3 regions of the Afipia dichlorophenoxyacetatis genome follow, and region 2 is predicted to be linked to each of the others. Evidence: predicted binding sites of a transcription regulator. Region 2 holds the regulator's gene; each other region holds the start of a gene.

Region 1 (10,485 bases), 1.3 Mb from region 2:
GATGATGCCTTCACGCAAATCGGGCAGGGAGCGCCCGCGATCACTCGAACGTAACGCCGAGACGATGGTCGTTATTCCACACCAGCCGGCAGCGGCGAAGAAAATGATCCGTCTCGATCGCGAGTTGAAATGATCTCGGAATCCCGATGATGCTTGCGACGTCGAGAGCCGCGCCGTTTGGCGAGATGTTGCGGACGGTGCAGTCGATGCCCGCACCGCCAAATGAGATCAGGCCGCCTTTGAAGACGCGCCGCCGTGGCTCCGATCGTCTCTCGACCATGGTAACAGTCCTGCCTGGGTAACTGTCCGGAGCCTAGCAGTGCGACGTTGCCGTCAGATAAATCGATCCTGCGTACCAATCGGGTTCACGTTCAGGATTGATTCAGAAAGACGGTAAAGCCCGCTCGAAACCATGCAAAAGCAGCGGGGTTGCCGCCCATTTCAGGCCTTTTCACAGTCTTGGCCCGCGTTTCGCTTCGGAGTATTGTCCCGCCAGTTTGGGCTGGCGTAGGGCCGGACGGGGATAGCAAGATTTCGGGGAGTATTGGGATGCGTGTGGTTCGGATAGCGGTGTTGATCGGGTTGATGACGGTGCCAACGGCTTATGCTCAATCGATGATGCCTGGGTTCCGGCTGAACGAAGAGAAGCAGCTCACGGACGAAGAGATTGCGCGGAACAAGGCAAACGAAGAGGCCGCCAAGGCCGCCCGTTCAACGATTCCGGACGGCAAGGCGAGCTCTGATCCATGGGCAACGGTGCGAACGACCGAACCTGCCAAGCACGCAAAATCGAAAACGAAATAACTGCGTAGGATTGGCGTAATGAAAAAGGCCGCTCAGCAGAGCGGCCTTTTTTGATTTCAGCGTCTTGGTTGTTCACGACTGATCAACGACGGTTTTTAGAACGAGACCGGAAAGTTTGACGACGAGTTCTTTCAGTCGTGCATTTTCCTGGAGCAATGCGTCAATGTCAGGATGGTCGTCGCTGTCGCGTTGATGAGACGATAGACCATGAATGTGCTCTCGTTCGTGCTTTCGTGGTCGCGGCTGAGCGCTTTCCATTGGCGAACCTCCCCTAGGTTGCCGTAGTCACCCCCAGTGCATTCCAGCAATTGATGCGAATCGTAACTGAGTCGCGGTGAAACGCGCAAAGCCTTGGAAGTTGTTTTGATCAGAGCTGAACACGTCTCGGTACCGTTTCGGGAACCTCGTCGCGATGCCGACATGATTTCGCCAAACATCAGGCTCGACAAAGCTTTCGTCTGCCCAAGTTATGAAGCTCCGACCTCAGCCGGAGCTTCATTTTTCGTTTCGTTGAGCTGTTTGAAGCGAGCGTGTCCCTTGCTTGTACTCAGCCTGGGCCGCTTTGTCGCACCCCCGCAGTCACTGCTTCGGAGGCGTCTGTGGCAATTGTTTCGCTGCCGAGAATGAACGCGCGTCGCATCGGCCGGATGACGAACAGCGCCATCAACGCTGCAGTGGCATTCAACGCAACCGCGATCACGAACACAGCCTGCCAGCCGTAGTGTGATGCGACGAGGCTCGCGATGGGCACCAGCAGAGCTGCTGTCCCCTTAGCGGTATAGAGCATGCCGTTATTCGTCGTCGCAAACTTGGAGCCGAAGGTGTCACCGCTTGTGGCGGGAAACAGGCTGTAGATTTCGCCGAACACACCGAAATAGACAGCGGTTGCAAGCACGAACACGATCGGGTTGTGGCCATAGGCGGATAGCGTCAGCAGCATCACCGCAGCTGTTCCGAACGCGATGAACATTGTCGGTTCACGGCCGATGTTATCAGACACAAAGCCGAAGAATGGCCGTCCGAAGCCATCGAAGATACGGTCAAGCGAGATTGCGAATGTCAGCGCTGCCATCTGGAAGCCGAACATGCTGACCGGCTCATTCGCGATCTTGTAGTCATGCGCGATTGGTCCGATCTGTGCTGCAGCCATAAGGCCACCTGCAGCAACCATCACGAAGACGAGATACAGCACCCAGAAGATGGGTGAGCGCAATACCTGTGGCGGCGTGAAGTCGTGCTTGGTTTGTGGCAGGTTGAGTTTCTTGCGGACAACAGGAATGGCTCGATCTGGTTTGCGAAGAAAGAAAGCGACCAGGAAGACGATGATGCCCTGACCAATTCCGAAGTTGAAGAACGCGGTCTGATAACCGCTCGACGCAATCATCTGCGCGATAGGCACCACGGTAAGTGCCGCGCCGGCCCCGAAACCGGCTGCAGTCGCGCCAGCGGCAAGACCGCGGTGATCCGGAAACCACTTCAGCGCATTGCCGACGCACGTTCCGTAGACTGAACCGGCGCCGAGGCCGCCGCAGATCGCAGCGAGGTAGAGCATGGTCAGCGAGTCGGCGTACGAATTCAGCACCCATGCGATGGTGATCATCACGGCGCCGAACATGACGACAATGCGCGGTCCGTATTTGTCGACGAACCAGGCCTCGACAGGCACAAGCCAAGTTTCAGTGAGGACGAAGAGGGTGAAAGCCAGCTGGATGGCGGCGCGACCCCAGTGGTATTTTGCATCGATCGGATCGACGAACAGTGTCCATCCGTACTGGAGGTTGGCGATCATCGCCATACAGACGATACCCATGGCGAGTTGGAGCCAACGGAAACCCCCGCCCCGGACCTCTGGCGTAGCTGCTTGTGCTTGAACGGTCATACGATGTTTCTCCCGACGCGCGTTTTTTCAATGGCTCGGGGCCGTGACGCTGCGTGAGGCGAAAGTCTGGTATAATAGATGCCAACAGGCAACCTACCTCACGAAAACGTGATAATTGGTCTGCGGGCGGTCACATTTCAATTAAGTTGCTGAAATATCGGGTCTTTTTCAAAAACGGCGGCTGCGCTCGAACGGCGCTGAAACAAGCTTGCGACATTATTCGGAATGGACACGTCAAAGAGAGGCGTCGTCGCCGCGGTCATTTTAAGCATTTTTGAAGGGATCGACGGCCCGCTGGATTCTGCAAGTTGAAGGCGGCAGCCACAACAGCAACACGTGTTGCCCAGCTCAGGTTCATCTATCGTTTCACGATACATCACCGTTCGCAAGATTTAACGGTGATTTGTGCTCTCGATTGTGGGTCACAAAAATATGAGAGCGTAAAAGCCAAACTTGAATCACGCTGCGTCTGCGTCTTCGCTATAGCTCCACGCCGTTCGGCTGTATCAGCCGCCGAGCGTTCCTAACTGACCTTGGTCCCGTTCCTGAGACATCATGGACGGGACCCTCTTTCCCCAATCCCGATTTGCGCAGTTGAAAGTTATGGCCGTTGCCTCGATGGTTGGCGGTGCAACTGATGACGTGCGGCATGTGGCAGGCGTTCCTACAAGACCAGCGTGGCTGGATGCGGACGAAGCTGCAGGGAGAGGCATTGAATGCTTGCAGATTTAAGAACGTGGGCCAGGGCGCTCAAGCGCGACGTTCACGCGATTTATTTCGCAGCTCGTGATCCACGCGTGCCCTGGTACGTTAAGGCGCTGGCACTCACCGTAGCGGGATATGCGTTGTCGCCGATCGATCTGATCCCCGACTTCATTCCTGTCCTTGGCTATCTCGACGATCTGATTCTTGTGCCGATCGGAATCTGGCTTGTTGTCGCCCTCATTCCATCTGATGTGATGGCGCATTGCCGCGCATTGGCTACCGAAGCGGAAGAACGGCCGGTCAGTAAGGCGGGGGCGATCGCCATCGTTTCGATCTGGCTCGTGAGTGCAGCAGCGATGATCTGGATATTTTTGGCTTTCGGTGTTGAATCGAAACAACCCGATACGCAGCCAGCTTGAACAACAGCGAGGTGACCACGATGAACGTGGCAGCCTCGCTTTTATTCATTGATGATTGCATTTATCGATAATTGAATATCAATCTAACGTGTCGCGCAGTCGCAGGTTACCTGCCTGTTGGCGGCTGAAGCCCCCGCGACGTAAGCCAGAGATTCATCTGCGACGCGGTGTCCAGTTGGCGCGCTTTCTTGTTCAGTTCGTCGCGCTCTTTTCCAGCGGGCAGTGACTGCGCTTGTTCGCGAGCCTGAGCCGCCAGTAATTTCCATTTCAGTTCGATGCTTTCCTGTGTCGATTTTGTCATGACGCACTCCCTTCCGGTGATGCGGGAGCATGGAGCACACTTCGTCACTACGTTGCCGGGTTCAGCGTGGTGATGATCAAGCTTGCGCTCATTTTTTTTGAATAGCGAGTCTTTAGTCAAGTCGGTTATTCGAAAATCTTTCTAATCTTCGATGTCCTTCGTTGTTGGCTTCCCGCCAATGAGTGATGTCTTCCGGATGCTCGCGATTTAGGCGTGGCGCGTTGTTCATCGCCTGCTTCACGCGTGCCACTCTGCAGTTGAAAGCTCGCAGACTTCGACAATCGTTGCGCGCAAGCATGAGGAGACATCGCGCCTCTCAGTTACGGGGGCTGACGTGTTGTACGATCTGATGGTGATCATTGAGGTGAGAGTGGATCCGAACGCGAGCAGGATTTTTCCGGAGTTCGACAATTGATGAAGTCAAACACTCCGATGAGCTCCGTGGCTCTGCGCGATATGAGTCGTTGTGCAGTGGTAATTTAGTGCGGGAAAAATCTTTCGATGTGCGCATCAAACAATGTCATTGATGCTGACAGAGTCACCGATGCTGACCGAAATAAATCGCGTTTCAGTTGAATAATCGTGTTGAAAATAACACGCTCACGAGAAACTCGCGCCGATAACCCCGTTTAGATTGAGTTCCATCTTTCCAATAATTTTCGCTGTCCTAGGATTTGGCTTCATCCATTTAGGGGAGCGACCTCGATGCGTTTGAGAATTGCAAGTATGATTGCGGTTACTGCAGCAGTGGTTTCGACCTCTGCTATGGCAGCCGATTTGCCTGCAAAGGCTCCTGCTTATGTTCCGCCGGCGCCAGTTTGGAATTGGAGCGGATTTTATATCGGCGGCCACGTTGGTGCTGCGTTTTCGGGCAACGACAGTTTCAACACCGATGTCTTCGGTCTCACGACCGGCAATCGTGACGCTGCCTTTATGGGTGGCGGCCAGATCGGTGCAGACTATCAATTCGCGTCGAACTGGGTGATCGGTATCGAAGCGCAGATCAGTGGTATCTCGAACGGCGATCGCACCTTCTCGGATGGGTTCGGCACTCTCAGGGATCGCAGCGACTGGCTCGGTTCGGTCACGGGTCGGCTCGGTTATTCATGGGGACCGGGACTGCTTTATGCCAAGGGTGGTGTTGCATTCCGTGATAACAGCGGATTGACCATGGTCTCCGTCTTCGATCCGACGTTCCTTGTCGATCGTAGTGACACCGGTTACACCGTCGGCGGCGGTCTCGAATACATGTTCTCGCCGAATTGGTCGGCAAAGGTGGAGTATCAATATTTCAACTTTGACAATACCACCATTACCACGCTTGGATTTAATACGGGCACGGGCCTGAGCTATCGAGACGATTTCCATACCGTGAAGGTCGGCCTCAACTATCGCTTCAACTGGGGCAACCCGGTTCTGGCGAGATACTGATGGAATAGTGACTGAGCCTGAAATCTCCAGTTCAACTCTAAAGGGCCCCGCAAATGGGGCCCTTTTTTAAATCTGGCTCGCAGATGCGATGTCGGCTCGCTATGGAATTCCGCAGTCGTTGACGACGATATTATGCAGACAGCAAATATCATCAGCATTTTGACGCGCGCAGAAAGACGGCACTCATCGTGCGGCTCATTTTCCGCTTGGCGGCTGCAGTTCCGAAGAATTCAGCCACCCTTCCAGATTTGCGATGAAACAAGTTCGCGCGCCTTTTCGAGAAGCGTGTCGCGCTTCTTGCACGGAGGCAGATTGCTTGCCTCGTTGCGAGCATCATCTGCCTGGCGTTGCAGTTCGGTCTGGGTCGTAGATTGAACGGTGGTCATAGAGAAGCTTCGCTGTTCGAAACATGCGGGAGCACATAGGTCTCTCCGGTCACCGACGAGCGCCACCAAGGCTAAGGGTGATGTCGGGTGGAGCGCGCACCTTTGGCCACTGACGAGTCATATATTTTTGATCCCGGCTGGAAACCAAGATCACTGTCCGGCGTCGTAATCGAAGACGCAGGGGAGGGCGCCATGAGTTTATCTGCATGGTGGGACTATTTGCGGCATTGGCTCAGCCCGGAACCTGATACCACTCCTGATAATCCCCACGATGGTGAAGATCGCTCTACGATGGCTGATCTTGCGCGGCTGCTCGATGAAGACGACGCTGGGAAGCCGGATTAGTCAGATCTAACCGCGAGTTAAGCTCTTCAAGAGAAGCGCTGCCGTAGTGAAAGTTAACCTCCGTCATGGCCAAAATTCTTCACCCGAGAAAAGAACATATTGCGAACAAGGAACAAATGGGGTACGTTTAGTCCATCGGATCGATCCTGATTCCGGTCCGCCGCCCAGGGAAGCCTGACTTGAAGCCTGTTTGTCCGGCCGGCGAATCCCGTCCATAAGGAGGAAGACTGATGGCCCCCGCCGCCCTGCGTATCGTTGAAGGATCGTCCATGGACAAAAGCAAAGCCCTGTCCGCAGCGCTCTCACAAATAGAGCGTCAATTCGGCAAAGGGTCCGTGATGAAGCTCGGCAAGTCCGATCGCTCCATGGATATCGAGGTGATTTCCTCGGGTTCGCTGGGGCTCGATATCGCGCTTGGTGTCGGTGGTCTCCCGAAGGGGCGCATTGTTGAAATCTACGGGCCGGAATCATCGGGCAAGACCACGCTGGCCCTGCATTGCGTGGCGGAGGCTCAGAAGAAGGGCGGTATCTGCGCCTTCATCGACGCCGAGCATGCGCTCGACCCGGTTTATGCTCGCAAGCTCGGTGTCAATGTCGATGAGTTGCTGATCTCTCAGCCGGACCACGGCGAACAGGCGCTCGAGATCGCAGATACGCTGGTTCGTTCCGGCGCGGTCGACGTGCTGATCATCGACTCGGTAGCGGCTCTGGTGCCACGCGCTGAACTCGAAGGTGAGATGGGTGATGCACTGCCTGGTCTGCAGGCACGCTTGATGTCGCAGGCGCTGCGCAAGCTGACCGCCTCCATCAACAAATCCCACACCATGGTGATCTTCATCAACCAGATCCGCATGAAGATCGGTGTGATGTACGGTTCGCCGGAAACCACCACGGGTGGCAACGCGCTGAAGTTCTATGCCTCGGTTCGTCTCGACATTCGCCGCATCGGTCAGATCAAGGAACGTGACGAAGTCGTAGGCAACTCGACCCGCGTCAAGGTGGTGAAAAACAAGCTGGCGCCGCCGTTCAAGCAGGTCGAATTCGACATCATGTACGGCGAAGGCGTTTCCAAGATGGGCGAGATCCTCGACCTCGGCGTCAAGGCCGGCGTAGTCGAGAAGTCTGGAGCTTGGTTCTCTTATGACAGCCAACGCCTCGGTCAGGGTCGCGAAAACTCGAAGGCGTTCCTCAAGGCTAACCCTGAGATGACCGCGAAGATCGAAGCTTCGATCCGTCAGAACTCTGGTCTGATCGCGGAACAGATTTTGGCTGGATCGCCGGAAAGCGACGCTGAGGGCGAAGAGCCCGTCGAAGAGTAAGAGCGTTTCCGAGCAACTGGAGCTTCGGGCAAGACCTGGAGTCCCGGTTCGCCCCGAGAAACACGCAAAGTATAAAATTCTGAGACTTGAGTTCGTAGCAGCTTGAGTTTGAGCATGATCCCGAAAGACGGGAATCCTTTCGGGACACAATCATGCCTTCGGAAGCAAGCGGGTGTTGCGGACGTTGAGTTGCCGACGTCCTCAGCACCCGTTTTGTTTTATTACTCCGCTGCTTGCGCGTAGTCCGTGATCGGTGGGCATGAGCAGACCAGGTTGCGGTCGCCATAGACATTGTCCACGCGTCCGACGGGACTCCAGTACTTGTCGTTACGCGACGTCCCGGCTGGGAAGCAGCCGTCGGCACGGGAGTAGGGCCGTGACCAGTTGTCGTCCGCGATGTCGTGCACCGTATGCGGGGCGTTTCGCAATGGCGACGTCTCGATGCTCCAGCGGCCACTCTCCACATCCGCGATCTCGCGGCGGATCGCGATCATGGCGTCGCAGAAGCGGTCGAGCTCGGCCTTGGCTTCCGATTCCGTAGGCTCGATCATCAACGTTCCCGGAACAGGGAAGCTCATGGTCGGCGCGTGGAAGCCGTAATCGATCAGGCGCTTGGCGATATCATCCACAGTCACACCGCTCGATGTTTTTAGCCCACGCGGATCGACGATGCATTCATGCGCGACGCGTCCCTTGGCGTTGCGATAGAGAACCGGAAAATGGGAATCGAGCCGATTGGCAATGTAATTCGCATTCAGGATGGCGACCTCGGTGGCACGTGTCAGACCTTCGCCGCCCATCATCAGAATATAGATGTAGGAAATCACCAGGATCGACGCTGACCCATAGGGCGCGGCGCTGACAGGACCGACCGCCGCCTTGTCGCCACCAGTTATGTCTGCCGGCAGGAATGGGGCGAGATGCGCCTTGACCCCGATCGGACCCATGCCCGGTCCGCCGCCGCCGTGGGGAATACAGAAGGTCTTGTGCAGATTCAGATGGCTCACATCCGCACCATAATCACCTGGCCGGGCCAGTCCGACCTGTGCGTTCATATTGGCGCCGTCGAGATAAACCTGTCCGCCATGACCATGAACGATGTCGCAGATCTCGCGAATGTGTTCCTCGAACACTCCGTGCGTCGATGGGTAGGTGATCATCACGGCGGCAAGGTTGTCGGCATGTTGTGCTGCCTTCTTGCGCAAGTCTTCGACATCCACGTCGCCGCGCGCGTCACAAGCGACAACGACAACATCCATACCAACCATGCTGGCCGACGCCGGGTTGGTGCCGTGGGCAGACGAAGGAATGAGGCAGACTGTGCGATGTGGTTCGCCCCGGGACTGATGATAGGCGCGAATGGCAAGCAGCCCGGCATATTCACCCTGGGCGCCTGAATTCGGCTGCAGCGACACAGCATCATAACCGGTGATGTCCACCAGCCATTTTTCGAGCTGAGCGAACATGGCGTGATAGCCGGCGGCCTGCTCCTTGGGTGCAAACGGATGCAAATGACCGAACTCCGGCCACGTCACCGGAATCATTTCGGTGGTGGCGTTCAGCTTCATCGTGCACGAGCCAAGTGGAATCATGGCGCGGTCGAGCGCCAGATCTCGGTCCGAGAGCTTGCGCATATAGCGCAGTAGCTCGGTTTCCGAGCGATGGCTGTGGAACACCGGATGGGTGAGGAACGGGCTTGTGCGCTTGAGCTCAGCGGGCAACGCCTCGCGTGCCTCGCCCTCGACGTCGGTGTAGGCCAGCTTGCTGCCGAATACGCGCCATACCGCTTCGACGATGTCAGGCGTTGTGGTTTCGTCCAGCGCGATGCTGACCGTCGTCCCATTGAGCCGCAGATTAACTTTCTCATGCGCGGCGCGCGCAATGATGTCATGGCGGTCGCCGTTGACGGTCACTGTGACGGTATCGAAATAGGCCGCGTCGTGCGGTTCAAAACCGAGTTTTTTCAATCCGGCAGCGAATACTGATGTGCGCCGGTGCACGGTGCGGGCGATATGCGTCAGTCCTTCCGGACCATGATAGACCGCGTACATCGACGCGATCACCGCGAGCAGCACCTGCGCGGTGCAGATGTTCGAGGTCGCCTTCTCGCGGCGGATGTGCTGTTCGCGTGTTTGCAGGGCGAGCCGGTAGGCCGGCTGTCCACGTGAATCTACTGACAGCCCCACGATGCGTCCGGGGAGCGAGCGCTTCAGTGCGTCTTTGACGGCCATATAGGCGGCGTGCGGGCCGCCATATCCCATGGGCACGCCAAAGCGCTGCGTTGATCCGACCGCGATGTCAGCGCCGAGGTCACCGGGCGACGCCACTAGCGTCAGCGCCAACGGATCAGCGGCCACAACCGCGATGCCGCCTTTTGCCTTCAATGCAGCAATGGCCGCGCGCGGATCGCGCAATGCGCCATGCGTGCCTGGATACTGGAACAACGCACCGAACACATCGGCCTTATCGAGATCGCGCGCAGGATCGCCGACAATGAGCGACCAGCCAAGCGGCTCGGCACGGGTGCGTAGCACCGCGAGCGTCTGCGGATGGACCTCATGATCGACGAAGAACGCTTTTGTCTTCACGGACGACGCGCGTTCGGCCAGAGCCATCGCTTCTGCGGCTGCCGTACCTTCATCAAGCAGCGACGCATTCGCCACATCGAGGCCGGTCAGATCACAAACCATGGTTTGGAAGTTGAACAGCGCTTCCAGGCGGCCTTGGCTGATTTCCGGCTGGTACGGTGTATAGGCCGTATACCATGCAGGATTTTCCAGGATGTTGCGCTGGATCACCGCGGGGAGAATCGTGCCGGAATAACCTTGACCGATAAGCGATGTGAACACCTGATTGCGTGCCGCGATATCGCGCATATGCGCGAGCGCACCAGTTT
Region 2 (10,485 bases):
GAGCCATTTCAAACCGTCGAGAATGGCGCCGATGGCGGCCTCGGTCGAGCGCTCCCGGTCAGTGTCCTCGATCCGGAGCAGCATCTTGCCGCCACGGCCGCGCGAATAGAGCCAGTTGAACAAGGCTGTTCTGGCACCTCCGATATGCAGGAATCCGGTCGGAGAGGGCGCGAAGCGGGTGACGACGGGTTGGGTCATGGATTGGTCAATCGGCCTTTCAGGAGAGTTTTGCGGGCGTGTATCACAATGGCAGAAATCTGCCACGAGAATGGTGGCTTATACCGAAATCGCGCTGCCTACTTAAGCCATGACGAAGCCCGGAACCGTGGTCCGGCACTTGGCGCGGCACTCTAGATTTGGCACATAGACCCTCGTGTGTCCTTTCGAATCCGAAGGCCGCAGCATGGTGAGGCGCACTTCGGATTCAGGACATTCGCTTGAAAGGTAAACAATGACTGACGAATCGGTGCTGGACGAGGGCCGCGATTTCATCCGCGACATCGTCGCTGCGGATCTTGCTGCTGGAAAACATACCGGTGTGGTGACGCGGTTTCCGCCGGAGCCGAACGGCTATCTGCATCTCGGCCACGCCAAATCGATCTTCCTGAACTTCGGCCTCGCCCAAGAGTTCGGCGGACGCTGCCACCTGCGGTTCGACGACACCAATCCGGCCAAGGAAGAGCAGGAATATATCGACGCGATCGAACGCGATGTACGGTGGCTGGGCTTCGACTGGGGCAAGCACCTCTATTACGCATCCGACTATTTCGAGCAGCTCTACGCCTGGGCGCAGGATCTGATCCGCGCCGGCAAGGCCTATGTGGACGACCAGTCCCAGGCTGAAATCCGGCTGACCCGTGGCACGCTCACCGAGCCTGGCCAGAACGGCCCGTTCCGAGACCGCTCGGTCGATGAGAACCTCGATCTGTTCGCGCGGATGCGCGCCGGCGAGTTTCCGAACGGCACGCGCGTGCTGCGCGCCAAGATCGATATGACGTCGGGCAACATCAACATGCGCGACCCGGTGCTGTATCGCATCCTGCACGCGCATCATCCGCGCACCGGCCGTGCCTGGAATATCTATCCGAGCTACGATTTCGCCCACGGCCAGTCGGATGCCATCGAGAACATCACGCATTCGATCTGTACGCTGGAGTTTGCCGATCACCGACCGCTTTACGACTGGTTCCTGGATAACCTTCCGGTGCCGTCACATCCGCGCCAATACGAGTTCGCGCGCCTCAACGTCACTCATACCTTGCTGTCGAAGCGTGTGCTGACGCAGCTGGTGCGAGACGGTCATGTCTCCGGCTGGGATGATCCCCGCATGCCGACGCTGGCAGGTCTGCGCCGACGTGGCGTGCCGGCCGAAGCGCTCCGCGAATTCGTCAAACGCATCGGTGTGGCCAAGGCCAACAGCACCGTCGACATCGGCATGTTCGACTTTGCCATTCGCGAGACCCTTAACAAGACAGCGCAGCGCCGTATGGCCGTGCTGAAGCCGGTGAAGGTCGTGATCGAGAACTATCCTGAGGGGCAGTCGGAAGTGCTTGAGGCGATCAATCATCCCGACGATGCGTCGTTGGGTGTGCGCCAGATTCCGTTCGGTCGCGAGCTCTACATTGAGCAAGACGACTTCATGGAGAATCCGCCGAAGAAGTTCTTCCGCCTCTCGCCCGGCCGCGAAGTGCGGTTGCGTTACGCTTATTTCATCACCTGCAAAGAGGTGATCAAGGACGCGAGCGGCAATGTTGTCGAGCTGCGTTGTACGTATGATCCGGCAACCCGCGGCGGCAATGCACCTGACGGCCGCAAGGTGAAGGCAACGATCCACTGGGTCAGCGCAGCCGAGGCTATGCCCGCCGAAGTGCGACTCTATAACCTCCTGTTTTCGGCGCCGCAGCCGGATGCCTCGAACTTTGCCGAGCAGATCAATCCGGAGTCGCTGGAAGTGCTCACCGGATGCATGGTCGAACCGGCGCTTGCGGAGGGCAATGATCCCGCTCCAATGCAGTTCGAGCGGCAGGGCTATTTCTGTCGCGATCGCGACTCCACGCCGGGCAAGCTGGTGTTCAATCGCACGGTGGGCCTGCGCGACACCTGGGCCAAGGTCGCTTCGGAAGGTTAGCAGAGCCACGGCACTAACGGATTCCGCATCCGTTCACGGTTTCTGTCGCCCCATCCTCGGGTAGCATCCCCTGAGGAATGTGTGGGTAGGGTGGCGTGGCGTCCGGGTTGGATCAGAAGGATCGGCGCATGCAAGGCCGGGTCATCACCTGGCCTGCGCACAATCCGGCATTGCCCGGTGCGGCGCGTTCTTTTGGCATCGATCTCTGGACGAACATCGGATCGGTTCTGCGCACGTGGCTTGGTGCGGAGGCGGGGCCGGGGCGGCTGTTGCCGTGGGTGCCGGTCGCATTCGGTGCGGGCATCGCGGCCTACTTTGCCGCCGAGCGGGAGCCGGTCGCGTGGGTCACTGTTATCGTCGCCGTTGCGCTCTGTGTGAGTGCGTTTGTGGCGCGGAAGCATCGCGCCTTTCCAGTGGTCGTGCTGGTTGCAGCGGTTGCTACCGGCTTTGCCACAGCCACAGTGAGGACCGTGCGCGTCGCGCACACCGTCCTTGCGGCGCCTGCGTTCTCTGTCGCCATCAAGGGATTTGTCGAAACCCACGAGGAACGCGAGCGCACGGATCGTTTCATTCTGCGCGTGGAGGAGATGGACGCGGCGCGCAACCAGACCAAGCTCGAGCGTGTGCGGCTGTCGGTCAAGAAAGGCACCGCGCCCGCCGTCGGCAGCTTTGTCGAACTGAAGGCGCGATTGATGCCGCCCATGTCCCCGGCGCGGCCAGGTTCTTACGACTTTGGCCGCGACATCTATTTCCAGGGCATCGGCGCATCGGGCTTCGTCATGGGTGCGATCAAGACGGTGGAGCCGCCGCGCGCGGGCGGAATTTATCTCCGATACGTGACCGCGATGCAGGACATGCGCGATGCCATCGATAGCCGGATACGTACCGTCCTGAGCGGAGACGCGCGCGCCATCGCCACTGCACTTCTGACAGGGCGGCGTGATGCCATTTCCGGTCCTGTCAACGATGCGATGTTCATCTCCGGGCTGGGACATGTGTTGTCGATTTCCGGCTATCACATGGCGGTTGTGGCCGGCGTCGTGTTCTTCGCCGTGCGTGCGCTGCTCGCGCTGTTTCCATCGTTGACCGTCTCGTTTCCTATCAAGAAATGGTCTGCGGCCGCGGCGCTGATTGCCGCTGCATTCTATCTGCTCTTGTCGGGCGCTGAAGTTGCCACACAACGATCGTTCTTCATGACGGCGGTGGTACTGATCGCGATCATGGTCGATCGCCGAGCCGTGACGTTTCGGACGCTCGCTGTCGCCGCGATGATCGTGCTCATTGCGGCGCCCGAAGCCCTTGTTCATCCAAGCTTTCAAATGTCTTTCGCCGCGACCCTCGGTCTTGTCGCACTGGTGCAGATCGGCATGCCGAAGCTTTTCTCGGCGGCGGATAATTCACGCGTTGCACGTGCCGCGCTATGGGGTGGGCGCGAGGTGATGGTGCTGGCCTTGGCGTCGTTCATCGCCGGACTTGCGACGATGCCTTACGCGGCATTCCATTTTCACCGCATCACGCCCTATGGCGTGCTGGCAAATCTCGCAGCGATGCCCGTGGTGTCGGCATTGGTCATGCCTGCCGGATTGCTTGGCCTGATCGCCATGCCATTCGGGTTTGACGGCGTGTTCTGGCGGCTCATGGACTTTGGCATCGGCTGGATGATTACCGTGTCGCAGTGGGTGGCCGCACTTCCCGGTGCCATCGGCCGCATGGCGGCATTCGGGACCGGACCGTTGCTGGTCATGAGCGCCGGCATCATCATGATGGGATTGCTGCGGTCGCCCTTGCGCTGGGCTGGAGCAGCACTTGTGGTACTCGCGTCCGTCAGTGCTGTGATGGCGCCGCGGCCGGATATCCTTGTCTCGAACGATGGTCATACTGTCGGTGTTCGTGGCAAAGATGGACAGCTCCATCTCATGCAAACCCGCAAGGATGCCTTCCTCGTCCGCGAGTGGCTGACGGCGGATGCCGACGCGCGAACCGCAGGCGAGTCCTCGACCGCGGAGGGCGTGTCGTGCGACGAAGCCGGTTGCGTCGTTCAAACGGGTGAGGGTGCCTTTGTTGCTCTGACTAAGTCACCGGAGGCTTTCGCAGATGATTGTGCGCGGGCGGCCGTCATTGTGACCACGCGGCAGGCGCCGCAGGACTGCAAGGCGCTGGTGCTCGATCGGAACATTCTGCAACGGCAGGGACCGCTTGCGCTCCAAAGAACGCAAAACGGTTTCAGCATCACTGCTGCAAAACCGCGCGGCACAGATCGCCCGTGGTCGCCTGCGGTGCCAGAGGTTGAATCAGACACTCAAGCCCCTTCAAGGCCAACATCAGGACGGCCTACGTCTGTCGACGCCACTCCGGCCGAGAGTGATCTGCGGCCGGACGACTGACGCCATCCAGCTCAGTATTTCCGGTAAAGCCCGATCAGCTTGCCCTGGATGCGCACTCGGTTCGGCGGAAGGATGCGCACCTCGTAGGCCGCATTCGCTGGCTCCAGCGCGATCGACGCGCCACGGCGCCGGAACCGCTTGAGCGTGGCTTCTTCTTCATCGATCAGCGCCACGACGATGTCACCGGTATCCGCGCTTTCGTTGCGTTGGATGAGCACGGTGTCGCCGTCGAGAATGCCTGCTTCCACCATGGAGTCTCCGCGAACTTCCAGCGCATAGTGTTCGCCGGTGCCAAGCATGTCGGGCGGAACGCTGATGGTATGGCTGCGGGTCTGTAGCGCCTCAATGGGCGTACCTGCTGCGATACGGCCCATGACGGGCACAGCCACCGGAAAGTTCGTGTCGTCTTCGCCGCTCGATGGGGTGCTGGTGCGGACCTTGCCGAGGTTGCCCTCGATGACGCTGGGCGTGAAGCCGCGTCGTGCGCCGCCGCCGCCATTGGCGCCCAGTTCAGGAAGCTTGATGACTTCAATGGCGCGGGCGCGATTGGCGAGGCGCCGGATGAAGCCTCGCTCTTCCAGCGCCGTGATCAGGCGATGGATGCCCGACTTGGAACGCAGATCCAGCGCATCCTTCATTTCGTCGAAGGAGGGAGGAACCCCGGCCTCTTTCAGCCGCTCATTGATGAACCGCAAAAGCTCATACTGTTTGCGCGTCAGCATCTGAATGCTCCCCAAATATCCCGTGATCGGAGTGGCTCGTTGTTCTTCATTTCAAGCGAGTCACTCGAAACAAATCATGAACGAACACTATATGTTCCATATGTGTTCTGCAATCGTTAATTTTAGGTCAACGAAGTAAAGAACCCATCTTACAAGGGACATTGTGGAGGTGCTGAACCGCCTTTGGCGGCAGTGATGGGCAGAATCGCCCGCAGGACACCGGGAGATTCGCGGCCCGCCGGTTCACGCGTCTATACGCGAGTCGCTTACGCGGATGCTGAAGTATTCCTTGTTGTGCGGAACACGCGCCAAATGAAAAGGACAAGGAACTCCAGAACAACGAGAGCTGTCATCAATAGAAATGCCGAGGAGGCCGCAACATCGGAGCCTTGTCCTTGCAGGACGTAGCCCGCGATCAACAGCGGCCCGCTCCAGGCAAGGCTGCCGATCAGAATGGCGATGGTGAAGTGCGTGATCGCAAGATTGATCACGCCTGCTGGGATCGACAGATAGACACGTACCGCAGGAATGGTTTGCCCGACAACCGTGACCCAGAAGTGATTGCGGCGATAGGCGTCCGCCATACGCGGATAGAAATCAGGTTTCAAGAAAAGATAACGACCGAAGCGCGCGACGAAAGATTCGCTGCGCTTTGCTCCCAGGGCGAAGCCGAGGCCATACCAACACAGCGAGCCAATCGTCGAACCGATCGCGGCTGCGGCAACGGTCGTCGTCAAATCACCATGTCCCAGCGCGACCGCCATGCCGAGCAATACAAACACAAGATACGATGGGATGACCGGAAAGATCTTTTCCGCGATGGCTATTCCCACAATGCCGACAGGGCCGGCAGCGACCATAAACGATACGAATGCGTGAGGGTCCATCGTCATGAGCCCTGCGCCAATTTGGAAGGTTTGCGGCGGGTGATGCGATAGACCGAGGCGGGCGGAACGTTGAGAAACACGCGGCCCAAGCACGTTGCTTTGAGGCCAAGGCGATTGAGAAGCGGCTTGGGGATCGGGCACTGCATGCCATACGTGAATTGATAGTACGCACCGCCGGGCTTCAGATTACTGAAGGCACCGGTAAGAATGGCCATGACCTTCTTCGGAGACATGTTGAGAAGCGGCAGCCCGCTGACGACGGCGCCGAAGGTTTGATCTTTGAACAGATCGTGCGAGATGATCCACGAGGCATCCATCCAGAGCACGCGTGCTCGCGGAAAGCGCATTTGAAGCAGCCTCATGAAATCGGAGCCGTATTCGATCAGCGTCAGATCGGATTCTTCCACGCCACGTTCGAGCAGGGCGTCGGTGAAAATACCAGTCCCGGGACCAAGCTCGAGAACTGGTCCGGATGCAGCAGTAATTTCACTCGTGATGAGGTTTGCGAGATTGGGACCAGATGGAGCGATCGCTCCTACAGTCCGGGGATTCGAGGCCAGCGCGCGGAAGAAGAGAAGGACATCGCGTGTCGTCATGTCGGAGAATCATCCATCCAGTCAGAGCGAAATGCCGAGATCGGCATGGCGCAATGTGTGAGGGATGGACGTTGTGTGAACATTGCGACCCGCAGCGTGTCGCAAGATTTTCAATCGACGATGGCGAGCCGCAGTCGTGCGGACTCTACGCAACGTGTGGCGTCGACGGGAAGGTTATTCGCACACGCGCTCCACCTTCTGGACCATCGAGCATGGCAATCTGGCCGTCATGCAGCCGTACGATTTCCTGAACAAGATTGAGGCCAAGGCCTGCACCGCGATCGAAGCCATGCAGGCGATAGAATGGCTCGAAGATACGCTGCCGTTGCTTGAGCGGTACGCCAGGACCCTGATCGGTGACCGAGATTGTCGCGGGCTCATCAACGCGTACGGTGATGACGCCTTTGCGGCCACCATATTGGATTGCATTCTGGATCAGGTTGGTGAGCGCGCGCTCCAGCGATCCCTCGTCTCCGCGGATATCGGCACGTTCGGATTCGGCCTCGAATGACAACTCGTAACCTGCAGAGATGGCGAGAGGCGCGAGATCGCCGACGACCTTTCTGCCGAGCGATACGAGATCCACGTCGGTGAATTGATTGGTGAGTTGACCGATGCGCTGGAGATCGAGGAGTTGGTCCGCCAGAATCGAGAGGCGAGCCACATCCTCAAGCACACGAGCAACCTCAGGGCTGGGCGGCAGCGATTCCAGCCGGGTTTGCAGAATGGCGATGGGTGTTCGCAATTCGTGAGCGGCATCGACCAGAAATCTTTTGTGCCGCTGATAGCCTTCATCAAGACGGCGCAGGGCGTCGTTCATCGCGGAGACGAGAGGGACGATCTCGGTTGGCACATCCTGCAGCGGCAGTCGCGTGCCGCGCTTGTCGATATCGATCTTTGCAGCGTGGGCTGCTGCCTGACCCAATCCTTCAAGAGACTTGCGAACGACGATCGGCGTGGCCAGCAATGTGGCGAGCGCCATCATCAGTACGGCGGGCGCGACAACGCTGAGAAACAATGTCGATGTTGCAGCAGCGACGCGTCGCCACGATACGTTGCCGCCCGGTCCGGTCATGATTTGAATATCGCCGCTCGGTGCGCTGACCCATTTCACCCTTGCCGTGGGACGCGGCGCATCGCCGATGCTCCAGCCCAGCCGTGCCTGACCGACGCTATCGAGGGCGTCACCGATTTTGGCGAATGGCTCCGGTACTGAGCCTTGAGACACCGTATGGCCCAAGCGGTCTCTGACCACAAACCAGAGATCGGGCAATGTTGCGCGCTGCCGAACAAGGGCAGGCGTGTCCTGCACGCTAATCTGCCCGTCCGCGCTGCGATGGATGGCATTGCGAACAATCTCGATCGTGTCGTCATCAGGTTCGAGCGAAACCAGATAACCGCCGGCCCATAGTCCCCCGACAACGAGCAACACGATCGCCGTCAGCATGCCGGCCTGCAGCGCCACCAGCCGGCGGATCAGGTGCCATCGCAAGGAATGCGTGTTTGTCTGCGTCATGAGGAGCGCTTGAGCAAGTAACCGACACCGCGAATAGCGTGGATTTCAATGCCCGCATCAGCGTCCGACAATTTGCGCCGAAGCCGGGAGACGTGGGTGTCCAGCGCATTGGACTGAATTTCATCGTCGAAATTGTACACCGCGTCTTCGAGCGCAGATCTTGGAACCGTGCGTCCCATGCGACGTAGCAAGGTTTCCAGAACCAGAAGCTCGCGGCGGGGCAAGTCGAGCGCCTTGCCGTCAACGCTGGCCTCGCGGTTGCTCGCGTCGAAGGATAGCCGGCCAAGTGTCACCGTTTCCGACGGTAAGTCGGCAGGCCGCCGCAACACCGCGCGCAGTCGCGCCAGAAGTTCCTCGATGGCGAATGGCTTGCCGAGATAGTCATCGGCGCCGGTGTTCAGTCCGGTCACGCGGTCGGCGAGGTCGCCGCGTGCCGTCAACACGATGACCGGCGTGGTTGTGCCGCGTGCGCGCAGTTTGGGAATGAATGTCAGTCCATCGCCGTCGGGCAATTGCCTGTCGAGCAGGATCGCGCTGTAGGCGGCGGCGGCTACGGCTTCATCCGCATCCGCGAGGCACGACACATGGTCGACCAGGATGTCGTAGCCTTTGAGCGCGGTGGACAGCGCAGACGCCATCTCCGGTTCATCCTCCACAAGCAATACCCGCACCGTCCCAACCTCACAAATGGCTTGTCGTGGCTTTAAGCCCCCAACATTGCGCCAAAGTTGCGCCGCGTTGGAAGAGGATCAGCCGGGGAGCCTGAGAATGGTGCAGGGCGAGCCTTTGGCGGCCGCCGCGGCAAAGGGTGGCCTGATGATGAGTGCATTGGCCGACGACAGATTGGCGACCAGAGAGCTGTCCTGATGCCCGATGGCGACCGCGGTAGAGAGACCGGTGTTGTCGGTTGTGAGCCGGGCCCGAAGGTAGTCTTGCCGTTTGTCGTTCGCAGGCAGGTCGTGACCGAGCGTCGCCGTCTCGAAGTGGTGATCAACCGTCGTGCGGCCCGAGAGGGCGCGGATCAACGGCACCAGAAAAAGGTAGGCGCAGATATAAGATGAGACGGGATTGCCTGGCAGCCCCAACACCCGCATCGACCCGAGCCGGCCATGCATCATTGGCTTGCCTGGACGTAGTGCGATTTGCCAGAAGGCCATGTCAGTGCCTTCCGCATCGAGTGCGCGTTTGACGACGTCATGATCGCCGACGGACGCTCCGCCCGTGGTGATCAGAACATCGACGCCCAAATCCCGTGCACGTCTGATACCGGTTGTGGTCGACTCCAATGTGTCGTGGGCGATACCGAGATCAATCGCCTCGGCGCCTTCACTGCGAATGAGCGCACGCAACGCGAAGCCGTTCGAGTAGACGATCTGTCCCGGCGCAGGGACGGTGCCCGGCATCACCAGCTCGTCGCCGGTCGCGAGGATCGCGACTTTCGGGCGGCGCCGCACCGGAAGCTTCGGATGGTTCATACTGGCGGCCAGCGAAAGATCGCGATCCGTGAGCAGGGCACCGCCTTTCAGCAGCACGTCGCCTTCGCGAAAATCGATACCCGCTTTCCGGATGTTCTTTCCGGTGTCGATTGCCTCATTGATCGCGACGATGTCGCCATCACGCGTGGTATCTTCCTGGATCACCACGGCATCGGCGCCATAGGGAACGACACCGCCCGTGAAGATGCGGGCCGCTTCGCCGGTCGCAAGGCCCCCATTCAACGGCCGCCCGGCGGCGACTTCGCCAATGACTTTGAGGCGAGCGCCAAGTACAGCGTCCGCCGCACGGACGGCATAGCCATCCATGGCGGACATCGCGGCAGGCGGCTGTGTGCGCAGGGAAGGCACGTCGCGGGCGAGGGTGCGGTGATGGGCTTCTTCAAGCGGCACGAGTTCTTCTGGAAGTGCGTCGGCGCCCTTGAGAACGGCTGCATACGCATCCGCGACCGGCATCAGTGCCATTGTGTGATCCTTACGCTCCGGCTGATACGAATGTCAGAATCAGGACACTAGGTAGTGGCCGGACTTTCCACCCTTTTTCTCGACGAGGTGGATGCCTTCGATCCGCATCCCTCGTTCTACCGCTTTGACCATATCGTAGATCGTCAGGCATGTGACGGAAACGGCGGTCAGCGCTTCCATTTCCACGCCGGTCGGGCCTTTGACCTTCACGGTAGCGCGGACGCGACAGCCGGGCAGTTTGGCGTCAGGTTCGATCTCGACCACGACTTTGGACAACGCAAGCGGATGGCACAG
Region 3 (10,485 bases), 2.2 Mb from region 2:
TTGCACGTGCCGCATTCAGCTGGCCCTGTCCGCCGTCAATGATGACGAGATCAGGCCATCGTGGCGCCGTATCATCAGTGTCCTCCGACGAATTCGATTCGTTGCCCTGAGGTGCTTCATTGAGCAGCCGCTTGAACCGGCGCTCCAGCACCTCACGCATCATTGCGTAATCGTCGCCTGGGGTCAGTCCTTGCGACTTGATGTTGAATTTCCGGTACTGGTTTTTCAACAGGCCATCGGGTCCGGCAACGATCATCGCGCCCACCGCGTTGGTGCCTTGAATATGACTGTTGTCGTAGACCTCGATACGACGCGGCACGCTCGGCAGACCGAGTGTCGTAGCGAGCCCCTGCAACAGCCGCGCTTGTGTCGCAGTGTCAGCCAGCTTGCGTCCCAGTGCCTCGCGCGCATTGGTCAATGCATGCGCAACAAGCTCTTTCTTCTCGCCACGTTGCGGTGTTGCGACCTCGACCTTGAAACCTGCCTTTACACTTAATGCTTCGGCGAGCAGCTCCTGATCCTCGACACGATGCGAGAGCAGAATTTGCCTCGGCGGCGGCTTGTCATCGTAGAACTGCGACAGGAACGAACCCAAAACTTCTTCGGGCGACAACGATTTGTCCGCACGCGGGAAATAAGCCCGGTTGCCCCAATTCTGTCCGGTGCGGAAGAAGAAGACTTCGACGCAGGTGTATCCACCTTCCTGATGGATGGCGAACACGTCAGCCTCTTCCACGGTGCGTGGATTGATGCCCTGCTGCGATTGAATCGCCGACAGCGCAGCAAGACGATCACGATAAAGCGCTGCGCGTTCGAATTCGAGTTCGTGCGACGCCTTTTCCATTTCGGCCGCAAGCAACTCCTTCACGGCGCGGCTACGCCCCGAAAGAAAGTCGCTCGCCTCGCGCACCAGTTCCGTATAGCCGGGAAAATCGACCTCGCCTGTGCAGGGGCCGGCACAACGCTTGATTTGATACAACAGGCACGGCCGCGTCCGGCTCTCGAAGAACGAATCCGTGCATGAGCGCACGAGGAACGCACGCTGCAAGGCTGTGATGGTGCGGTTCACCGCTCCGACCGATGCGAACGGCCCGAAGTAACGGCCTGGCCGCGTTTGGGCGCCGCGATGCTTGAGAATCTGAGGAGCCCAGTGATCCCCCGTGATCAGAATATAGGGGAACGACTTGTCGTCCCGCAGCAGCACGTTGAAGCGCGGACGCAGTTGCTTGATCAGATTGGCTTCAAGCAGCAGAGCTTCGGTTTCTGTCGCGGTCGAAATAATTTCTACAGCGACGGTCGCTGCAATCATTCGTGCGATTCGCGCGGGATGACCGGTCGGCCGCGCATAGGATGACAGCCGCTTTTTGACGCTCTTGGCTTTGCCCACATAAAGCACGTCATTCGCAGCATTCAGCATGCGATAGACGCCGGGAGATGTCGGCGCGAGTTTCACCGCGCGTTCGATCGCCGCACGGCCGGCCGCAAGCGTGCCCTCCGACGCGGGTTCATCGGATTCGTCGATCTGCTCCGGAAGACTGCCTTCAACGTCCTCATCAGGGGAGGTTGAATCGGGAGTGAGCGTGGCGGGGTCAACGTCCTGACCGCCCAAGTTCCCTGACGAAAGGTCCCGCGGGTGTGCTTGGAACGCCGGATCCTTCGGCTGTGACGGGTCAGAGGTATCGTGAGTCATGAGCGGAATTTATGCACTGCGAGCGGATTCATCCAGCGCGAGACGTGCACGGAAAAGCCTATGTCATGCCCAACGCCGGTCAAAGACAGATTGCAAAGACACGGCGCGAACCGGCTGGGACGGAACAGCTTTTAACACTTTCTTAGGGACGTTAATGGGGCGGCAACCCGCGTTAACGAGCGCTTAACGTAAAACTCTCGATAAATTTTACACAGAAAAGGTGGAATTCCGTAACCATGACGGACCCGCCACGGCAGCCTGGCTGCGCCTGCAGATGAACGAAACCCGGCGATTCCGGGCACGTGCGTGAGGGAAGTGAGTTATGAGTAAAACGGCATTTGGCGGAGTGATCCTCGCCGCAATTTGCATGTCTGCATCTGCACAGGCAGCGGACGTTTATGGCAACCGGCCTTATGCCCAGCAGCCTTACACCGTCAACCAACCCCTCTCGAACAGCTGGATGGGCCCCTATATCGGCGGCAACCTCGGATACGGCTGGGGTGACATAACTAACAATCCTGCCAAGCCGTCAGGCGTGCTCGGCGGTATTCAGGCCGGCTATAATTGGCAATCGGGCGCACTGGTCTTCGGTATCGAAGGCGACCTTCAGATCAATAGTGCGGACGACACCTTCGCTCCCTGGAAGTTTTCGAACCCGTGGTTCGGCACCGCGCGCGGCCGCGTCGGTTATGCCTTCAACAACATCCTGCTTTACGGCACCGGCGGTCTCGCCTTCGGCGGCCTGAAGGGCGAGAACTATTTCCTCTCGGAGAGCCATACGGGACTCGGCTGGACCGTGGGCGTCGGTGCAGAAGTTGCCCTCACCGACCGTTGGTCTGCCAAGATCGAATATCTCTATGTGGACTTGTCCGACAGGAATTTCTCGATCACCGGCCTGTCTAACGGCTACGAATTCAACACACTGCGTGTGGGCGTGAACTATCGGTTCTGATCGAGCCAACTTGATTTCACGATCTTCCGATCCCGGGCTTTTGCCCGGGATTTCTGTTGGAGCCGCAGCATTCGTGCTCCAACGCGACAATGTCGGATGAATGCCATTGAACGGATGCCATGCGTCAGCATCGACGCGACGACGCGACAATCAACTGAATCGTATCCGCGTTAGTCCAGGCTTAGGACGAAACCACCAGATCAACCGCTTTCGGTCCCTTACCCTTTTTATCGGGCTCGACCTCGAAAGTGATGCGCTGTCCTTCCGCCAGATTCTTCAGTCCGGCACGCTCGACTGCCGTGATGTGCACAAACACATCGCGACCGCCGTCATCCGGCTTGATGAATCCATAACCACGTTCCGCATTGAAAAACTTGACCGTCCCCGTCATGGCCATCGGGAAACTCCTCCCCGCATTGCTCCGCCGTTGCGCTAACACGCAGCAGCCTGACCGGACATTCACCTGCCGGAAGGCATCGGCCTGGGAGCAGCCCGGAAAAACCGGAGTACGCTCGAAGCCTCGTCATTCCGCCGCCCCCATTTGCGGGCGCGGGACGTAAAGCCAGCCATCACATGAACAGCATAGTACGGTTCGTATCAGATTGACTACGACGCTTTTGTCCCGTTTTAAGCGCGCATCTCCGGGCATACCCAAAATGGGTGATGCCGGTCAGCCCCGAAGCGCGTCCACTCGGAAACGCCCCGCACCGCCTTGTCCCAACGGCTTTTCCAATTCGTGGAGAATCGCCTTCAATTCAGCAGCCAGCGTCCATGGCGGATTGACGATCAAGAGTCCGGTCGAGACCAGCCCCGAGTCCCCAGTTTGCGGTGCCACACTAAACTCCACGCGCAGGCATTTCGCGTCGCTTCCTGCCCCCGCATTCGCAATCTTCGCCACACGATCGGCGAGCGTCTCGACCGCGCGGCGCTCCTTGATCGGATACCACAGCATGTAAATACCGGTCGGCCACTTTCCGTGCGCCGCCGCAAACCCGTCAGCCAGCCGTGTAAATTCATCGCGGCTCTCAAACGGCGGATCGATCAACACCAGCCCGCGCCGTTCATTCGGCGGCACAAAAGCAGGCAAGGCCATCCAGCCATCGAGATCAACCACGCGCCCCTGAAGATCGTTATGCAAGGCGCGGATCAACTGCTTTCGTGCCTTCGGTTCAAGTTCGCAGGCGACGAGACGATCCTGTGGGCGCAGCAACGCCCGCGCGATCAACGGCGAGCCAGGGTAAGCGGTGAGATCACGTTGGGGATTGAAGGCGCGCACAATATCGAGATAGGGCGCAACAAGCGCCATCACGGCATCGGTCAATCGCGCCTGCATCAGCCGCGCGATACCCGTTCGCCATTCACCGCCGCGTTCGGCCTCCTCACTGGTGAGATCGTAAAGACCTGCTCCAGCATGGGTATCGATCACGCGAAACGCGGCAGGCTTCTCGTGCAGATAGGTCAGAATGCGAACCAGCACGATGTGCTTGATCACATCAGCGAAATTTCCGGCGTGAAAGGCATGGCGATAATTCATGCCACAACAGTTACGACATCAGCACGCGAAAGTAACGTCAGATGACAGGCTTTTGCGTTCCCACAGATAGCATCGGAGAACGTTGATCCAGTATCTCCGGACGAACCGCGAAATACTGGATCAAGGTACTGCACCAAAAGCAAAGTGAGTTGGAGCCGCGCCTAGCCGCCACGCACAGGCGGCATCACCACATTGTCGCGCCTGCAAGCGCGTCGATCGATTTCCTCGCAGGCGCGAAACTGCAGATCCTTGCTCATGCAGATGCGCACTTCGCTGAGGCGGCGGCTGTCACAGGTCACAGAGATTGCCGTACTGCTAAGGCCGGGATTGACCTTGATGAAGGCTTCCTCGATCGCGGCAGGAGCGACCGTGAGCGGATCCGAGAGATTCAGATATTCGGTTGGAATTTTCACCGCCGCACGAGCCTTGCGGATCGTTTCGAAATACGCGCGCGCACCAAGCCCGGAACACGTGCCGTGTTTGTCCCATTCGTTATAGATCAGCCCAGGCGCGGGCATGAGATCGAGCATCGACGTCATCAAGTTGCGCGCCAGTCGCGGTGCAGGCCTCTGGCAGTAATTCGGAAATCCACGCTCGTATTGCGGCCACAGCCCATGGACCACAAACGAATAGGGCCGCCCTTTGCACTGGGCTTGAACACCGCGGCTGGAATTACCCTGCTCTCCTGCGGCCTCGCAGAACGAGGGCGACCATGACAGGGACAACACGTAAAAATCGAATTCACCCGGCGCGTTCTGGCGATAATCCTGGGCTCGGGCGACGCCGCCGCCCGCCACACCCGCGAGGACCAGCCCCAGGGCTGCAATGGTCACCGGCCAAAGCACCGCCGACAAAGCCGCTCTGAGAAATCGCGGTATGGGAAGCCAGCGCCTGTCGTTATCCGCGGCATTGGCGGCCATTGATCCGGTCATTTTTGTACGCCCCCTACCTGTAAGCCTTGGTCGCAAGCCTAATCAGCCCCGGAACAATTTTCAAGAACATTTCAAGAACAAAAAAAATCGCCGCACCATGGATGGCGCGGCGACTGCGTGTCGTCAAAAATGCAGAGGATTAGCTTATGGCCTAGCGGCCTTGCAGGACGGGTTGTAGGCCCAGTTGCGGTCAAGACCGACCACACACCATTCGACCCCCGAATCGAACCCGGCGAAACCACCATCCTCGATCACGGAATAGTGTACCTGGCGCGCCCGGCCGTCATTCAGCATGGCGCTAGCGGAGCAGAAGCGGCGGGGAATGGTATCATTCGCCCATGGATGAAAAGCCGTCTCGCGCACATTCGCATAGCCGGTGATTTCGAGATTGGAATTCCAGAACTTGCTCTCTTTTTCCGCAAACTGCCGGGAGACCGTCTGGAGGGCCTGGTAGCAGTCGCCCACCACGCCATCGTAGCGCGGGCCGGACAGCCAGAAGCCCTTTTCGAAGATATTCGCTGCCTGTACAGGCTGGCTAAGTGTCATGAAACCGACAACAACGCCAAGAATGGCGGCGAGGCTAAATTTCCGGACTGTCGAGAAAAACTGGCGCATGGCGCATCCACTGAATGTTGTTGCGGCGGAAAGTGCCGCGAAGCCGTCATGGGGTCAAGTGCAGCGCGGCAACACTTGTCGGTCATCCCCTGTTGAACAGCGCTCGTGTTCTTTCCATGTCGGCCCGGTGGCCTTATGGTCCGTGCGCGTGTTGCGCAAAGCCGGGTGCCGGTTTTGTTGTCATATGACGCAACCGGTATTTGGGGCATGACGGCATGCCTGCCGTTTGCAGAAAGTGCTCGGGCAGATGCGATTGGAGAAGACGATGCGAACCATTGGATTGGCGATTTTGGCTGCGGCATGCGTGCTCACTGTGTCTGGTACGGCGCAGGCGCAGTCAGACTTATTCAGCTGGGTCGACAGGGTCCCTCCCTTCAAGGGCAACGACACCGGCGGCATCATTTCTTACTCGCTGTACCAGCAAGGCGTGGACATCAAGGGCCTTGCCGTCAATCACTGCGCTCAGTACGGCAAAGCCGTGAAGCTTACCGGTTCGGATGCGCGTTACGGCGGCTACATTTCCTTTTCATGCGTGTGGGTGCGCCCGGGCCATCTGAGCCATCCGCTGCGCGTTGCCTACTAAGTTTCCGGAGACCCCGGTGATGATACGAAAACAGATTCGCATCGCCGGGATCAGCGCCGCACTCTCGGCCATGTTTCTGACCGCGCTCGCACAGTCCACAACGGCAGAACCGTTCGAGATGCCGAACCGCAAGCCGGGTTTGTGGGAGATCACGGTCAACCTCGGCCCACAGATGCCGGCAATGGTCGTGCAGCAATGCACCGACGCCACAACCGACAAGGACATGGCCACATCATTCAGCCCGATGGCAAAAGAGATGTGCGCCAAACAGGACATGCAGAAGACGGCGACCGGGATGGTTGTCGACGCGACCTGCGCGGTCAACGGCATGACGTCGGTGTCGCATACCGAAATCAATGGCGACTTCAATTCGGCCTACACAGTGAAAGTGTCGTCGAAAAACACCGACGCCCCGGCGGGTGTCCCGGCTGAATCCGTCACGATGATGGAAGCCAAATGGGCCGGTGCCTGCAAGGCGGATCAAAAAGCCGGCGACATGATCATGCCCGGCGGCGTCAAGATCAATATCAAGGACATGCAGGCGCTGAAGGGCATGCTACCGAAGAAGTAGCAGCCGATGGGGAAGATGGTGACTAAACCCCGTCTGCCGCCAGCACTACTTCCCGATTTTTATTTCCCAATTTTCCACGGGTCGTACTTCTCTTTCGAGTCCGGCACCGTTTTCATCGCGGCCTTGGCCGCGGCTTCTTCCTTCGCCATGCGCTTCTGCTTGTCCGCGTCACCAGCCGACGTCTGCCCGCCGCCGCCGCGATGCTTGCCGCCACCGCCCATCTGGGCATAAGCCGGCACCGACACCAGCGTGATAGCGAGAGCGATCAATAACTTTCGCATAGAAAACCTCGTCCAAGCCGCGCAACCTCGGCGCACTATCGGAAGTTTCTACAATTACCGCCCGATCAAAGCGATCAGATATCCGTGAAATTGCGGATTTTTAACGCGCCCCCAGGCGCTTTTCGAACGCGGCGACATTCACCACCCCACGACGATGGGTGCCATCGCCGATCTTGCGGTCCCCATCCCAGGCTTCCACCTCGAACAGCACGCTCCTCGGATCGACCTGAACGACGCGCGCAGCGACACGCACTTGCTGCCCAACCGGCGTTGCCGCGAGATGCCGAACATTCACTTCCATGCCGACGCTCACATAGCCATCCGGCAGGTGCGCCGCGACAATATCTGTCGACGCCATCTCCATATGCAGGATCATGATTGGCGTAGCGTAGACGGCCGGCATGGTCGACAGAAAATGCGCCACCGTCATATCATGCGTGACGGTGACGATCTTTTCGCCGGTCATACCGACCGAAACGTGGTCAAGCACACCCGGACTGGTTTTGTCCGCACTCACTTCTTCTGTCGTTCGATGAAGGTTTTGCCACCTTTCATCTTATTGTTGAGCGCTGCTTCGTTGATCTGGATGACGACAGCTTCGGCATCGACGCCGAGGTTCTTCACCAGCGCCTGGGTGATGTCGAGCATCATACCCTTCTTCTGCTCGTCAGTACGGCCGGCTGCCAAATTGATCGTTACCTCGGGCATCATGTCCTCCAGTTGAATGCGGTTACTTCATGTGACCGCTTGAACGTAAAACTTCAGGTCATCGCGAAACTTGTCAACTCTCCTGCGCGCAACTCACTTCGGCGTGAGATTGGCGCGATCTTGATTTGCGCCTCGCGCAAAATCTGAACAGATCACGATTATGGGCGCCACGCATCGAATGGCATGGCACGTCATTGGTTTTCGGGCGGCTAATTCTTTGCCCAGCTGACATTATGTCGTGCGAGAACCTTACGTACTGCATCCACCAGTTCGCTTTCCTTCGCGGCGAATTGCGCCTCGGCCTGCTTCTGGCGATAGTCGTCGCGGTCGCTGGAGAGACCGGCAATCTCGGCGCCGAGGATCAAATCCTTGACCTGCACTTCGCCCTTCGCCTTCTCGTCACCGCCCTGAATGACGACGCAAGGGGAATTGCGCCTGTCGGCGTACTTGAACTGTACGCCCAGATTATTTTTCGGATTACCGAGATAAAGTTCAGCACGGATGCCCGCGTTGCGAAGCGTCGCAACGAATGCCTGATACTGCGCGATCTCGTTACGGTCCATGACCACCACGACGACCGGACCATGTTCGGGCGTCGTGTCAATCTTCCCCAGCAGCGTCAGCGCGGCTTGCAGACGTGATACGCCGATGGAAAACCCTGTCGCCGGCACCGGCTCACCACGGAAACGTGAAACGAGCCCATCATAGCGGCCACCGCCGCCCACCGAGCCGAAACGCACGGGGCGGCCCTTCTCGTCTTTTGTCTCGAGCAGCAGCTCAACCTCGTAGACCGGACCAGTGTAGTATTCGAGGCCGCGGACGACGGACGGATCAATCTTGATCCGGTCGGCATGATACCCGGCCGCTGTGATGAATTTTGCGATCTCGTCGAGTTCGGTGCGTCCCTGACGATAGGCTTCACTCTGGAACAGGAGCGAGGCGGGCGAGCGATCAGCCTCGGACTCGGCGAACTCCGCCTGGGCGCTGTCCGCATTGAGGCTTTCGAGCACAATCGCACTCTGCTCCGCGCTCAGGCCCGCACCTTTCGTAAAGTCACCGCTCTCGTCCTTGCGGCCTTCGCCAAGCAGCAGCTCCACCCCTTCGACACCCAGGCGATCGAGCTTGTCGATGGCCCGAAGGACCGTGAGACGCTTCCCGGCATTATCAGTTCCGCCAAGGCCGATGCTCTCCATCACGCCGTCAAGCACCTTGCGGTTATTGACCTTCACCACATAGGAGCCACGCGGAATCCCCAGTGCCTCCATGGTGTCGGCCGCCATCATGCACATCTCGGCATCGGCCGCAGGCGACGCACTGCCCACCGTGTCGGCATCGAACTGCATGAACTGACGGAAGCGGCCCGGACCCGGCTTCTCGTTGCGATAGACGTAGCCATGACGATAGCTGCGATAGGGCTTCGGCAGCGTATCGAAATTCTCGGCAACATAACGCGCCAGCGGCGCGGTCAGATCGTAACGCAGTGATATCCACTGCTCGTCGTCATCCTGAAACGAGAATACCCCCTCATTGGGCCGATCCTGGTCTGGCAGGAATTTGCCCAGAGCATCGGTGTATTCCATGGCCGGCGTTTCCACCGGCTCGAAGCCATAGCGCTCATAGACCTCGCGGATTTTCTCCACCATCTGCCGCGTGGCAGCGATTTCGGCCGGGGTGCGGTCCACCAGCCCGCGCGGCAGGCGAGCTTTCAATTTTTGCGGCTTTTTGGCTTTGTTTTCGGACATGGTGCTCGATGATTGCGGCGCCCTGCGCCGACCCTGAAAATTGATATCGGGTTATCAGCCGTGTGCCGGAGCGGCAAGCATCCCGGTATTTCTCTGGAGTCTCTCCATGAGATCAGCGTTGGACCGCTGATTTCCTAGGACGCCCTATATTCAACTTATAGTTGCGCAGAACTTCTATGCTGTTTTTGCATTTTGATCTGGCCCGATGTGATGCATCAACGCGTTTCGATCCTCGAAAGAAGCTGCTACGGTCCGCGCCGTGGCCACCCAAAAGTTCTTCGGAAGGAAGACCTCGTGAATATTCAGCACCCCCGCCCGACTGTCGCGACACCCAACGATCTTGACGCATTTTGGATGCCGTTCACCTCGAACCGCTCCTTCAAGCGCAAGCCGCGCATGCTCGCCGGTGCGAAGGATATGCACTATTTCACCACCGACGGTCGTAGCATCCTCGACGGCACCGCGGGCATGTGGTGCTCCAACGTGGGCCATGGCCGCGCCCCAATCACAGAGGCGATCGCAAAGCAGGCTGCGAACCTCGACTACGCGCCGCCCTTCCAGTTCGGCCATCCGCAGGCGTTCGAACTGGCGAGCCGCATCGCCGGTATCGCGCCGAAAGGCCTTGAGCACGTTTTCTTCTGCAACTCAGGCTCGGAGGCCGTCGATACAGCGCTGAAGATTGCGCTGGCCTATCACAATGGCCGCGGCGACGCAGGTCGGACCCGGCTGATTGGCCGCGAGCGCGGCTATCATGGCGTGGGCTTCGGCGGCATCTCCGTCGGCGGCATGGTCAACAACCGCAAGATGTTCGGCTCGCTGCTCACCGGCGTCGATCACCTGCCGACCACCTATGACCGCGAGAAGCAGGCTTTCAGCA

The links. Region 2 encodes LexA, which represses DNA repair genes until DNA is damaged. Its sites were predicted from a motif close to TGTTCNNNNTGTGTTCNG; they were not measured.
Region 1: recA (recombinase RecA) is a predicted target of LexA. The motif match lies at 6,361-6,378, and genes of this name have one in related genera.
Region 3: ACZ5C3_RS25065 (ribonuclease T2 family protein) is a predicted target of LexA. The motif match lies at 5,171-5,188, and genes of this name have one in related genera.

The regions. Positions count from the first base shown of each region.
Region 1 is NZ_AP029250.1:4,404,586-4,415,070, reverse strand. Features, by position in the region: gene ACZ5C3_RS20660 (PilZ domain-containing protein) at 41-280, opposite strand; gene ACZ5C3_RS20655 (hypothetical protein) at 550-804, shown strand; gene oxlT (oxalate/formate MFS antiporter) at 1,352-2,683, opposite strand; gene ACZ5C3_RS20645 (YkvA family protein) at 3,400-3,807, shown strand; gene ACZ5C3_RS20640 (hypothetical protein) at 3,914-4,108, opposite strand; gene ACZ5C3_RS20635 (outer membrane protein) at 4,814-5,539, shown strand; gene ACZ5C3_RS20630 (hypothetical protein) at 5,770-5,925, opposite strand; gene ACZ5C3_RS20625 (hypothetical protein) at 6,118-6,270, shown strand; gene recA (recombinase RecA) at 6,501-7,589, shown strand; gene gcvP (aminomethyl-transferring glycine dehydrogenase) at 7,811-10,485, opposite strand, start outside.
Region 2 is NZ_AP029250.1:3,145,468-3,155,952, forward strand. Features, by position in the region: gene gltX (glutamate--tRNA ligase) at 1-198, opposite strand, end outside; gene ACZ5C3_RS14820 (glutamine--tRNA ligase/YqeY domain fusion protein) at 452-2,128, shown strand; gene ACZ5C3_RS14825 (ComEC/Rec2 family competence protein) at 2,257-4,512, shown strand; gene lexA (transcriptional repressor LexA) at 4,524-5,234, opposite strand; gene ACZ5C3_RS14835 (DedA family protein) at 5,501-6,127, opposite strand; gene ACZ5C3_RS14840 (class I SAM-dependent methyltransferase) at 6,124-6,717, opposite strand; gene ACZ5C3_RS14845 (sensor histidine kinase) at 6,863-8,233, opposite strand; gene ACZ5C3_RS14850 (response regulator transcription factor) at 8,230-8,904, opposite strand; gene ACZ5C3_RS14855 (molybdopterin molybdotransferase MoeA) at 8,983-10,191, opposite strand; gene moaC (cyclic pyranopterin monophosphate synthase MoaC) at 10,231-10,485, opposite strand, start outside.
Region 3 is NZ_AP029250.1:5,341,909-5,352,393, forward strand. Features, by position in the region: gene uvrC (excinuclease ABC subunit UvrC) at 1-1,690, opposite strand, end outside; gene ACZ5C3_RS25050 (outer membrane protein) at 2,013-2,642, shown strand; gene ACZ5C3_RS25055 (cold-shock protein) at 2,824-3,039, opposite strand; gene ACZ5C3_RS25060 (23S rRNA (adenine(2030)-N(6))-methyltransferase RlmJ) at 3,313-4,176, opposite strand; gene ACZ5C3_RS25065 (ribonuclease T2 family protein) at 4,338-5,108, opposite strand; gene ACZ5C3_RS25070 (hypothetical protein) at 5,253-5,723, opposite strand; gene ACZ5C3_RS25075 (hypothetical protein) at 5,989-6,306, shown strand; gene ACZ5C3_RS25080 (DUF3617 domain-containing protein) at 6,377-6,877, shown strand; gene ACZ5C3_RS25085 (hypothetical protein) at 6,937-7,158, opposite strand; gene ACZ5C3_RS25090 (thioesterase family protein) at 7,259-7,624, opposite strand; gene ACZ5C3_RS25095 (2-hydroxymuconate tautomerase) at 7,672-7,866, opposite strand; gene hisS (histidine--tRNA ligase) at 8,076-9,608, opposite strand; gene aptA (omega-aminotransferase AptA) at 9,903-10,485, shown strand, end outside.